3 regions of the Micromonospora sp. NBC_00617 genome follow, and region 3 is predicted to be linked to each of the others. Evidence: riboswitches for the same ligand, from Rfam matches in the RefSeq annotation. Region 3 holds a riboswitch; each other region holds the start of a gene.

Region 1 (3,655 bases), 1.1 Mb from region 3:
TCGGCGTGCAGGTCGTGGTGCAGCTCGGCGGCACGGACCAGGTCCCAGATCTGGGCCCGCACGGTCGGCACCTTGGCCGGGTCGAGGGCCTGCACGGTGGCGTACTCGTCGAGCAGTTGCTCCAGTTTGGCCAGGTCGCCGTAGGTCTCGGCGCGGGCCATCGGCGGCACCAGGTGGTCGATCACCACGGCGTGCGCGCGCCGCTTGGCCTGGGTGCCCTCGCCGGGGTCGTTGACGATGAACGGGTAGACCAGCGGCAGGTCACCGAGGACCGCGTCGGGCGCGCAGTCGGCCGCCAGGCCGAGGCCCTTGCCGGGCAGCCACTCCAGGGTTCCGTGCTTGCCCAGGTGCACCACGGCGTCCGCGCCGAACCCGCCGTCCGCGACCGACGCGGCCAGCCAGCGGTACGCGGCCAGGTAGTGGTGGCTCGGCGGCAGGTCCGGGTCGTGGTAGATGGCGATCGGGTTCTCCCCGAAGCCGCGCGGCGGCTGGATCAGCAGCACCACGTTGCCGAAGCGCAGCCCGGCGAGCACGATGTCGCCACCGTCGGTGTACAACTCGCCGGGCGGCTCACCCCAGTGCTCCCGCATCCGCTCGCGCAGCTCGGCCGGCGCCGCCTCGAACCACCGCCGGTACGTCTGCCCGGGCACCCGCGCCTCGGCGGCGGCCAACTGCTCCGGGGTGAGCCACTCCACGTCGTGCCCACCGGCGGCGATCAGGGCGTGGATCAGCGCGTCGCCGTCGTCGGGTGGCGGCGCGTCACCCAGGTGGTAACCCGCCTCGGCCAGCGCGGCGAGCAGCCGGACCGCCGAGACGGGGGTGTCCAGCCCGACGGCGTTGCCGACCCGGGAGTGCTTGGTGGGGTACGAGCTGAGCACCACGGCGACCCGCTTGTCGGCGTTGGGCACGTACCGCAGCCGGGCGTGCCGCACCGCGATGCCGGCCACCCGGGCGGCCCGCTCCGGGTCGGCGGCGTAGACCGAGAGGCCGTCGGCGTCGATCCGCTTGAACGAGAACGGCACGGTGACGATCCGGCCGTCGAACTCGGGGATGGCCACCTGCATCGCCGCGTCCAATGGGGATAGCCCGGCGTCGCTGCCGGCCCACTGCTCCCGGGTGCTGGTCAGGCAGAGCGCCTGGATGACGGGCACGTCCAGGGCGGCGAGCGCGCCGACGTCCCACGCGTCCTCGTCGCCACCTCCGGACGCGTGGGCGGCGACCGCGCCGCCGGCCGCGAGCACGGTGACCAGCAGCGCGTCACAGCGGGCGAACAGCCCGAGCGGGCCCGCGCCCGTGGTCAGGCCCCGCAGGGAGCCGCAGAAGATCGGCAGCGGGTTGCCCCCGGCCTCCCGCACGGCCTCGGCCAGGACGTCGACGAAGGCGGTGTTGCCAGCGAGGGCGTGCGCCCGGTAGAAGACGATCCCCACCGTGGGCCGCTGCGGGTCGGTCGGGTGGTCGCCGTGCACGCCGTACGCCGGGGTGGGCGCGGGCGGGGCGAACCCCTCGCCGGTGAGCAGCACCGTGTCGCAGAGGAACCGGGCCAGATGCCCGAGGTTGTCCGGCCCGCCCTCCACCAGGTACGCCAACGCCTGGGTGACCACTCCGGACGGCACCGTGGAGACCGCCATCAGCTCCGCGTCGGGCACCGCCTCACCGCCGAGCACGACCGTCGGCACGCCGCTGGCCAGCACCGCGGCGAGGCCGTCCGGCCACGCCTGCCGACCCCCGAGCAGGCGTACGACGGCGAGGTCGACCCCGTCGAGCAGGGCGGGCACCTCGTCGGCCGCCACCCGCGCCGGGTTGGCGAGCCGGTAGTCGGCGTCACTGGCGCGGGCGGCCAGCAGGTCGGTGTCGGCGGTGGAGAGCAGCAGAACGCGCACGGCAGGCTCCGGACGGTAACGTCGGCACGCTCGCGAGAGCGGCCTGGCGACGTGGGATGGGCGCAGGGTTCAGCGGAGGCCGCGGTCCGGCCGGCTCAGCGGCCTGCGGCCGGGAGCGACGGGCGGCGCGGTCCGGAACTCAGCGGTGAACGGAGTCGATGCCGATCGCGGCGACGGCACGGCCGCGGTGCGGAAGACGGCAGCAGCCGTCGATGATGGAGACGCCAAGCGTCATCGGGTCCTCCTCGGGTGTCCACGCCCTGGGGTACGTCCCGACGGCCGAAGTATCCTGGCTTCCGGATCGATGCTCTCCCCCGGCCTTCCAACCGCAGACACACGGCCGTGACTCACGAGGGGGGATCGCTCCCCGGTGACAGTGGCGGGACCGCGTCGGATTCGCACCGACTTCCTTCACTGCCGTCAGGCCGCGAATGCTGCCACACCGGTCGGCCGCCGGTCAACGCCACCCCTCCGCACGCCAACGGCCACCATCAATTGACATATTGCGATCAGAGGTCCTGCTGGCGAAGTTCACCGATCGGCCGACAGTGGCGGGGTCGACGAGTCAGAGACAGCCAGCCCAGGAAGCGCGCGTGCATCTCGGCGAGGTCGGGGTGACCGCCCAGGTTGAACTGGTCGTGGATCGCCTCGTTCATGCAGGACGCGAGATAGAGGGCCAGCGCGAGGGAGTGACCATAGAACTCGCCGACGAGATCGAGTTGTGCCGGGGCATCTCAGCGCGCTCACCGAACTCAACATTCAGAACCTGACGCGCCGGATCCGCACCCAGCTCGCGCCGGGCGTGCGTGACCGCCTCGCCGTCCGCGTGTACGACGAGTCGATCCGTGCCAACGTCCTCCTGATCGACGACCGGCTCTGCATCGTCCAGCACTATCTGCCGCGAATGCGCGGCGTCGATTGCCCGACGATGGTGATCGAACGCACCGCGCAGACCTCCGGCCTGTACGCGGTATTCGACGATATTTTCACCTCGCTCTGGGAGCGCAGCCGCCAGCTATGAACGACTACGCCGATCTCCTTCCGCTTGCACACGAGGCCGTCGACCTGGCGCGTGGCCTGATGCGGACTCTCCAGCCCGGTGCTCTCACCTTCAAGGACGACCGTGACATGGCCTCCGAGTTGGACTACACCATCGAGCGACAGGTTCGCGAGCATCTGGCCGCGAAGGCACCCGACATAGGGTTCCTCGGCGAGGAGTACGGCAGCAGCGGCAACACCAGCACACTCACGTGGGCCCTCGACCCGGTGGACGGGACCGTCAATTTCATCCACGGCTCACCGCTGTGCGCGATCTCGCTCGGTCTCGTCCACCGCACCCGGTCCGTCCTCGGCGTCATCGACCTGCCGTTCCTCGGCACCCGCTACCACGCCGCCGAGGGACACGGCGCATACGCCAACAACGACCGCATCGGCGCCAGCCGAGTCAGTGACCTGAGGGACGCCGTCATCGCCATCGGCGACTACGCCGTCGGCGCCGATGCCAGCCGGAAGAACGCCGATCGACTCGCCATTACCGAGGAACTCACCGGGCAGGTCCAGCGGATACGCATGCACGGCTCCGCCGCGATCGATCTCGCGTGGTTGGCTCAGGGCAGGGTCGACGCATTCATCATGCTCAACAACAAACCGTGGGACACCGCCGCCGGTGTGGTGATCGCTCGGGAGGCTGGCGCTCAGGTGGTCGACCTCGATGGCACTGCCCACAGCACCCGCGCGACCGCCACGGTCGGCGGCAACGAACTGCTACTGCCGGA
Region 2 (3,655 bases), 240 kb from region 3:
CCGGTGCCCGCCGGCCCAGCAGGCTGGGGGACAGGGCGAGGGCGGCGCTGCGACCACCCTCGTCCAGTGCGTCGTCCCCGCCGAACCGGGCCCGCCGCAGGGCGGCGGTGTGACCGTGGGCGACCAGCCGCAGGCGGGTGGCGTTCACCTGGCCAGTCGTACGTCGGTGACCGCGCGCCGCCGATGCATCAGTGCGGCGAAGAGCAGGCCGATCCCGGTCCACAGCACCACCTGGGTGCCGAGGGAGGCGAGCCGGAAGCTCCACAGCAGCGTGGCGGGGAAGTCACCCGGGACCTCCTGGAACGACGGCAGCACCACGTAGGCCACGCCGGTGACCAGCAGGAAACCGCCGACCGCCGCGGCGGCGCGCAGCCACACCGGCGCCTGCTCGCCGACCGACCGGTAGCCCAGCGAACCGGACCAGACCGCCACCAGGCCGAGGACCACCAGCAGCAGGTAGGTGACCGTGCGCTGGTTGATGGTGGCCGGGTTGCCGACCGCCGGTGGGTTCGGCGGGTACTTGAGGAACGGCACGATCACCGCGCCGAGCAGCGCGCCGCCGGCCAGCAGCAGCCCGGACCACCCGTCGTCCACCGTGCGTCGCCGCCGGCTCAGCAGGACGTACGCGGTGGCCAGCAGGCCGCCCATCGCGGCGCCGAACAGGGCGGTGGCCAGGAACAGCCCCCCGCGCTGGCCGTTTCTGCTGACCAGAGCGTCCTCGTCGTGCTGGTGCCCACCGGTGGTGGGTTCAGCGTGTGCGGCCGCCTCCTCGATGGCGATGGCCGCCTCGACGTGAGGTTCGCCGACGACGTAGGCGAACGTTCCGGCGAGCAGGCCGGCCACCAGGCCGGCGAGCAGCCCGCGCAGGAGAACCGTGACGAACGTGGGTGCGGTGCCGGCGCCGGTCAGTGGCACGGGACACCGAGCAGGTGCCGGCCGTCGTGCATCAGCTCGTGCAGGTACATCCCGCTGCGCGAGACTGCGCCCTGGTCGAAGGCGACGAGATAGGCCAGCAGGGTGAGCACGGCGACGGTGGCCAGGACCGTCCACAGGAGACGGGTCGGGGCAGCGGGGTGCACCAGCGGCTGGCTGGACGTGGAACTGGACATGCGTGCACGAACCTCCTCGGGGATGACGCGTCCCCATCGCAAGGCTGCGGACGACCGAGCGTCCTGGCTCGCGGCCCCCGGGGTCGGGGACCGCTCACAGTGGCGCGACCGCGCCGGATTCTCACCGGCTTCCCTCGCGTCGCCGCAGATAGTGGGTCGACCGTATCGGTGCCGGTTCTCCTCGGTCAAGCCGGCGGCGAGGTCCGATCACGACGCCGCCGATGCTCCCTCGCCAGCGCGCGCTGGCGGATCGACGACGGCCATCACGGATGAGCGCGACACGCCCGGCCCCGACATGTGGGGTGTGACAAACGTGGTCGCCCCTATATATGGTGTCGACCGCAGCTGGTTCGGTCGCTCAACCCAGGGTGGCCGAGGCAAGAGGGAACCCGGTGGAAGTCCGGGACTGCCCCGCAGCGGTGAGTGGGAACGACAGCCGTCATCAGCACTGGGCCGCCATCTGGCCTGGGAAGCGACGGCCGGTAGGTGACCGGGAGACCCCGGTCGTGCCCGTGAGTCCGAAGACCTGCCAGCGCGCCGCGTACCCGCATCCGGGTGGGCGGTGGTCCGAGGCCGCGTGGGACGGCCGACGCCTTCCGGATCCGCGCCCCGTCGGCGTGGCGTCCGCCGGTGTCTGCCTCCTCGCGCCGAGGGCCTTCAGGTCCTCAAGCTCGCGAGGAGTGAGTGGTGACAGTTACCGAGGTGACCCCGGCCGGCGGCGACACGGCCCTCCGGCGTACGCCGCCGCAGGTCCAAACCCGCGACGGCGGCAGCGAACGGGCGGACGTGCGCATGCTCGTCGCCACTGTCGAGCGCTGGGCCGACGACCTGCCCGACGTCGACCCGCTGCGGGTGGCGACCCGCACGATCAGCGGGCTGTACGACGGCGCGACGACTGCCGAACTGGACCGGCTGACCATCCAGACCGCGGCCGAGATGATCGGTACGGAGCCGCAGTACTCGCGCCTCGCCGCCCGGCTGCTGGCCAGCCACATCGAGCGGGAGGTACGCCGGCAGGGCGCCATCTCGTTCAGCGCGGCGATCCGGGCCGGCCACGCCGAGGGCCTGATCGGTGACGACACCGCCGCGTTCGTCGCCGCGCACGCCGCGACCCTCGACCACGCCATCGACCCGGACGGCGACCGCCGATTCGAGTACTTCGGCCTGCGCACGGTCTACGACCGGTACCTGCTGCGCCACCCCACCAGCCGGTTGGTGCTGGAGACCCCGCAGTACTGGCTGCTGCGGGTGGCCTGCGGTCTGTCCCGTACGCCGGATGAGGCTGTGGACTTCTACCGGCTCATGTCCAGCCTGGCCTACCTGCCCAGCTCACCGACGCTGTTCAACTCCGGCACCCGGCACACCCAGATGTCCTCGTGCTACCTCGTCGACTCGCCGCGCGACGAGCTGGACTCGATCTACCAGCGCTACGCCCAGGTCGCCAACCTGTCCAAGTTCGCCGGCGGCATCGGCATCGCGTACTCCCGGGTCCGCTCCCGGGGCGCGCTGATCCGCGGCACGAACGGGCAGTCCAACGGGATCGTGCCGTGGCTGCGCACCCTGGACGCCAGCGTCGCCGCGGTCAACCAGGGCGGCCGGCGCAAGGGCGCCGCCTGCGTCTACCTGGAGCCGTGGCATCCGGACATCGAGGAGTTCCTGCAACTGCGGGACAACACCGGCGAGGACGCCCGGCGTACGCACAACCTGAACCTGGCCAACTGGATCCCGGACGAGTTCATGCGCCGGGTCGAGGCCGACGAGGTGTGGTCGCTGTTCGACCCGAACGAGGTGCCCGAGCTGCCCGACCTGTGGGGTGAGCGGTTCGACGCCGCGTACCGGGCGGCCGAGGCGCAGGGCCGCTACGTGCGGCAACTGCCGGCGCGGGAGCTGTACGGCAAGATGATGCGCACCCTGGCCCAGACCGGCAACGGCTGGATGACGTTCAAGGACGCGGCCAACCGGCTGTGCAACCAGACGGCCGAGCCGGGCAACGTGGTGCACCTGTCCAACCTGTGCACCGAGATCATCGAGGTGTCCAGCGACGCCGAGACCGCCGTGTGCAACCTCGGCTCGGTGAACGTCGCCGCCCACGTCACCGACGGCGGCATCGACTGGGAGCGCCTACGCGCCACCGTCCGGACGGCTGTAACGTTCCTCGACCGGGTCATCGACATCAACTACTACCCGACACCGCAGGCGGCGGCGAGCAACCCCCGTTGGCGGCCGGTCGGTCTCGGGCTGATGGGCCTGCAGGACGTGTTCTTCGCGCTGCGGCTGCCGTTCGACTCGCCGGCCGCGCGGGAGCTGTCCACCCGGATCAGCGAGGAGCTGTACCTGACCGCGCTGGAGACCTCCGCCGACCTGGCGCGCGACTTCGGCGCGCATCCGGCGTACGCGCAGACCCGGGCCGCGCGGGGCCAGCTCCAGCCCGACCTGTGGGGTGTCGACGGTACGCAGACCGCACGCTGGGCCGCGCTGCGCCAGCGGGTCGGGGCGTACGGGCTGCGCAACTCCCTGCTGGTGGCGGTCGCGCCGACCGCGACCAT
Region 3 (3,655 bases):
TCGTGGTGCAGCTCCAGGATCTCGCCGGACATGGCGGGTTCGAGTGCGCCGTAGTCGTAGGGCAGGTCGGGCAGGTTGTACACGGCCATGGGGTACGTCCTCTCACTACTGCCTCAATATTGCTGTTGCCATTATTGTGCAACAAGACCTTGATTGTCGGCCGGGGGCGTAATTCGTCACAGGAGCGTCGGAACGGCCCGGCCGCTCAGTCGGCACCGCGCAGCGGCTGCCGCACCAGGTCAACAACCTGAACGGGCCGTACGCCTGGCTGGCCGCCCTGGGCGAGGTTGGCGTCGGCGCCGACGTCACCTGCATCGAGGCGTCCCGGCCGACGATGGAGATCTCGACGACCTGCGAACCACCGGCTACCGCCGTGGCGTCGGGCCTGTCAGGTACGACTTCCACTCTCCCCGCGTACCCGAGCAGACGGAGGTCGGCGACGCCCTTCGCCGCAGTGCCCGCCGGCCGGCTCCGGGTCAACCCGACCGCGGCCTGAAGACCCGCCGGTACCCGGAGGTCGAACGGGCCCTGACCCGGCTCGTGGCCGGCGCCGGCGCGATCCGCCGCACGCTCACCTGAGCACGCGGTGGGGTGGCGGCAGGCCGCCGCCCTACCGCGGCTTTGGCAATGCGCCGAACACCTAGGCCAGGCAGCGTCAACCGGCTTCGGCGGGTGCTCGCCGAGCGCGGGAGTCGGGCCGTCCGGTGAGGATGGCGGCGAGGATCTCCGCGCCGTCGACGACTCTCGGACCGGGCCGGTTGAAGTAGGCGGGCCCGTCGACCACCCACACCTGCCGGTTACGAACCGCGGGCAGGTCCGCCCAGCCGGGCTGCGCGGCCGCCACGGACAGCTCGTCGATTGTTTGCTCGGGCGTGAACCCGCACGGCCCGAACACCACCACGTCGGGAGCCAGGTCCGCGATCACCGACCAGCGGTGCGGGGTGCTGTGTGCTCCGGGTCCGAGCAGCAGAGACCGCCCACCCGCGTAGGTGATCTGCTCCGGCACCCAGTGCCCGCCGGGCATCAGCGGATCGAGCCACTCGACGAACAGCACCGTCGGCCCGCCGGTCACCGGCCCGGGCAGCGCGGCGAGACGCGCCTCGGCGTCCGTACGGATCTCCGCTGCCCTGCTCTCGCTGCCGGTCAACGCGGCTACGGCGTCAATCGAGTCCAGGATCCCGGTGATGGTCCTGGCCTCCAGGGACATCACCCGGGTGTCGAGATCGATCATCCGGACCGCGTCGTTGACCCGCTGATAGGAGACCGCGCACACGTCGCACAGGTCCTGGGTGAGGATCAGATCCGGCTTCAGTTCCTCCAGCATGGCGGCGTCGAGCTGGTACAGCGACGATCCTCGGTGTGCGTCGCCGGCGATCGCCGCCGAGATCTCCCGGCTTGTCAAGGGCTCAGGCAGGGAAGTCGCGGTCACGGCCGGGATGTCGGCCAGGTCGCCCGGCGGCCAGTCACACTCGTGCGTACGGCCGACCAGGTGCCCGGTCAGGCCGAGCATGGCCACGATGTCCGTGGCAGCCGGCAGCAGGGAGACGATTCGCACACCCGCCTGCCTACCAGGCACAACCGTGCGACGTCCACTTCGAGGACAGTCCGAGCCGGGTCTCAGACCTCCTCGGCGCCGTCGAGCAGCGCCCGCCGCAGGGCCAACCGGTGCTCCCGGCGGATCTCCGCCTCCCGGTAGCGACGCCGGTCCCCGTCCGTCTCCGGCAGCAACGGCGGCACCGTACGCGGCTGGCCGTCATCGTCGATGGCCACCATGACCAGGTGGGCGGTCGCCACGTCGGTGGGCGGCACCGCCCTGTCCCACCGGTCCGCGGTGACCTTCACGGCCACCTCCATCGAGCTACGGCCCGCCCAGGTGATGCGCGTCGACGTGCATGATGTCGCCGACCCGAACCGCCCGCAGGAACGCGGTCTCGTCGATCGCGGCGGTCACCGCCGGGCCATCGGAATGCCGGGCGGCGACCACCCCGGCAACGGAGTCGATGAGGTTGAGGATCCGGCCGCCGCGCACCGTACCCATCAGGTTCGTGTGGTGCTGATCCATGATCTGCGACAGGGTCAGGTGCGACGCCGACGGTGGTCGACCGGCGATCGTGATGATGTCGTGCACAGCGGTAGTCCGTCCCTCGGGAAACCACACCACCGGATCGCGGGCGCACGCTGACGAGGACGCGACCGCGCAGACCACGCGGCACGTCACCCGTTCAGCCCACCCGCGAGGCCGACGGCAGCGCACACGGTTGTGTACGCGGCACCGGCAGGTCTTCGGACTCGCGGGCCCGACCGGCTCTTGGCCGGTCTCCTACTGGCCGTCGCTTCCCAGGCCACTGGCCCAGTGCTGATGACGGCTGTCGTTCCCACTCACCGCTGCGGGGCAGCCCCGGAAGCCACTGGACAAGCCGGTACGGGAGTACTTCCTGGTCAATGGGCAGTTCGAGCCACGCGAGTACACGACGGGGTTCCCGGCGGTGGTGGCCCTCGCGCATCTGCCCGCCAAGGGCCAGTACTCGGTGAGTTACCTGTCGATCGCCTCGGACGGCGACACGGTCCGAGGCACGATGACCTTCCGCTACAGCGGGCGGGCGACGGCCGCGCCGCAGGGGTGGAGCCCGCCGACGAACCAGCCGGACCCGGCGCTGCTGGCCGCCACCGAGCAGCACAAGTCGTCCGGGCAGGCGTCTGCGGTACCGACCACAGCAGCCGAGCAGGCGAGCGCACCGGCGGCGGCTCCCCCGGTCGAGCCGAGTGACGACGACGGCCCCGGAGCGACGGTCTGGGCCGGCTTGGCGGCGGCGGCCGTGGCAGCGGTGGCCGGATTGATCGCTTGGCGTCGTCGCCTGGTTTCCAGGGGAAGGCCCACCGGCCGGAGCCGCACCTCACCGGCGACCTCCGGCCGACGCAGCCCCAGTGGCCGTTCCGGGCACAAGACCGTCGGCGGCAAGACCGGCGCTCGTCCCGGACAGAAGTCCGTCGTCGGCATGACCGGCACGACCACAGGCGCCAATGGGCTCGCCACCGACGGCAAGCGGCGACCCAGCACCGTACCGGCGGCGCGCAAGGGCAACGCGGCTGTCGTGGCCCGGACGGGTGTCGCGGTCGATCTGGTTCCGACCGATCGCGAGGCAGATCCCCTCGCCAGAACCGACGGTAAGTCGCCGTCCAGGCTCGTCGCCCCCGCATCATCGTCCGATGTGGACGTCGCCGCCATGGCACCGGGATCCCGGCTGAGCAACACCCACCTGGCGCTGCTCGTCGGTGGGCTGATGCTGGCACTGCTGGCCGGATTCGGGCTGGCCCGCATCGGCACCGCCGACCAGAACCCGGCCGCCACCACCGCACGCCAGCCATTGGGCGGGTCGCCGGCCTCGGGACAGGCGGTGTCCGCCGCTGATGGGCACCAACACGCGCCGGGGATCGGGCCCCACACCCACCCGGGTGACGGCTCAACCGGCGAGACGCTGGCGACCGGGACGACGATCAGCGCGGGCGGGTACACCCTGCAACCGCTGGAGCGGTCCCAACCGCCCGGTGTACGCGCCGACTACCGGTTCCGGATCGTCGGCACCGACCGGCAGGCGGCGACCCGCTTCGCGGTCGTCTACGACAAGCCATTGCACATGATCGTGGTGGGCCGCGA

Evidence for each region. A riboswitch is a leader RNA that binds a small molecule or an ion and turns the genes downstream of it on or off. The one in region 3 is predicted to bind cobalamin.
Region 1: it holds a riboswitch for cobalamin, as region 3 does, so the genes downstream of both, cobN (cobaltochelatase subunit CobN) here and OG505_RS13835 (acyl-CoA thioesterase) in region 3, are expected to answer to the same signal.
Region 2: it holds a riboswitch for cobalamin, as region 3 does, so the genes downstream of both, OG505_RS12760 (ribonucleoside-diphosphate reductase subunit alpha) here and OG505_RS13835 (acyl-CoA thioesterase) in region 3, are expected to answer to the same signal.

What each region holds. Positions count from the first base shown of each region.
Region 1 covers NZ_CP107751.1:1,961,569-1,965,223, reverse strand. Annotated here, with positions in the region: gene cobN (cobaltochelatase subunit CobN) at 1-1,880, opposite strand, end outside; cobalamin riboswitch at 2,163-2,292, opposite strand; gene OG505_RS08830 (hypothetical protein) at 2,390-2,536, opposite strand; gene OG505_RS08825 (DUF5919 domain-containing protein) at 2,602-2,901, shown strand; gene OG505_RS08820 (inositol monophosphatase family protein) at 2,898-3,655, shown strand, end outside.
Region 2 covers NZ_CP107751.1:2,775,723-2,779,377, reverse strand. Annotated here, with positions in the region: gene OG505_RS12775 (histidine phosphatase family protein) at 1-148, opposite strand, end outside; gene OG505_RS12770 (CbtA family protein) at 145-915, opposite strand; gene OG505_RS12765 (CbtB domain-containing protein) at 906-1,109, opposite strand; cobalamin riboswitch at 1,168-1,242, opposite strand; cobalamin riboswitch at 1,439-1,658, shown strand; gene OG505_RS12760 (ribonucleoside-diphosphate reductase subunit alpha) at 1,797-3,655, shown strand, end outside.
Region 3 covers NZ_CP107751.1:3,014,763-3,018,417, forward strand. Annotated here, with positions in the region: gene OG505_RS13820 (superoxide dismutase) at 1-89, opposite strand, end outside; gene OG505_RS13825 (hypothetical protein) at 154-579, shown strand; gene OG505_RS13830 (ABC transporter substrate-binding protein) at 656-1,555, opposite strand; partial or broken gene OG505_RS13835 (acyl-CoA thioesterase) at 1,618-2,062, opposite strand; cobalamin riboswitch at 2,279-2,482, opposite strand; gene OG505_RS13840 (copper resistance protein CopC) at 2,487-3,655, shown strand, end outside.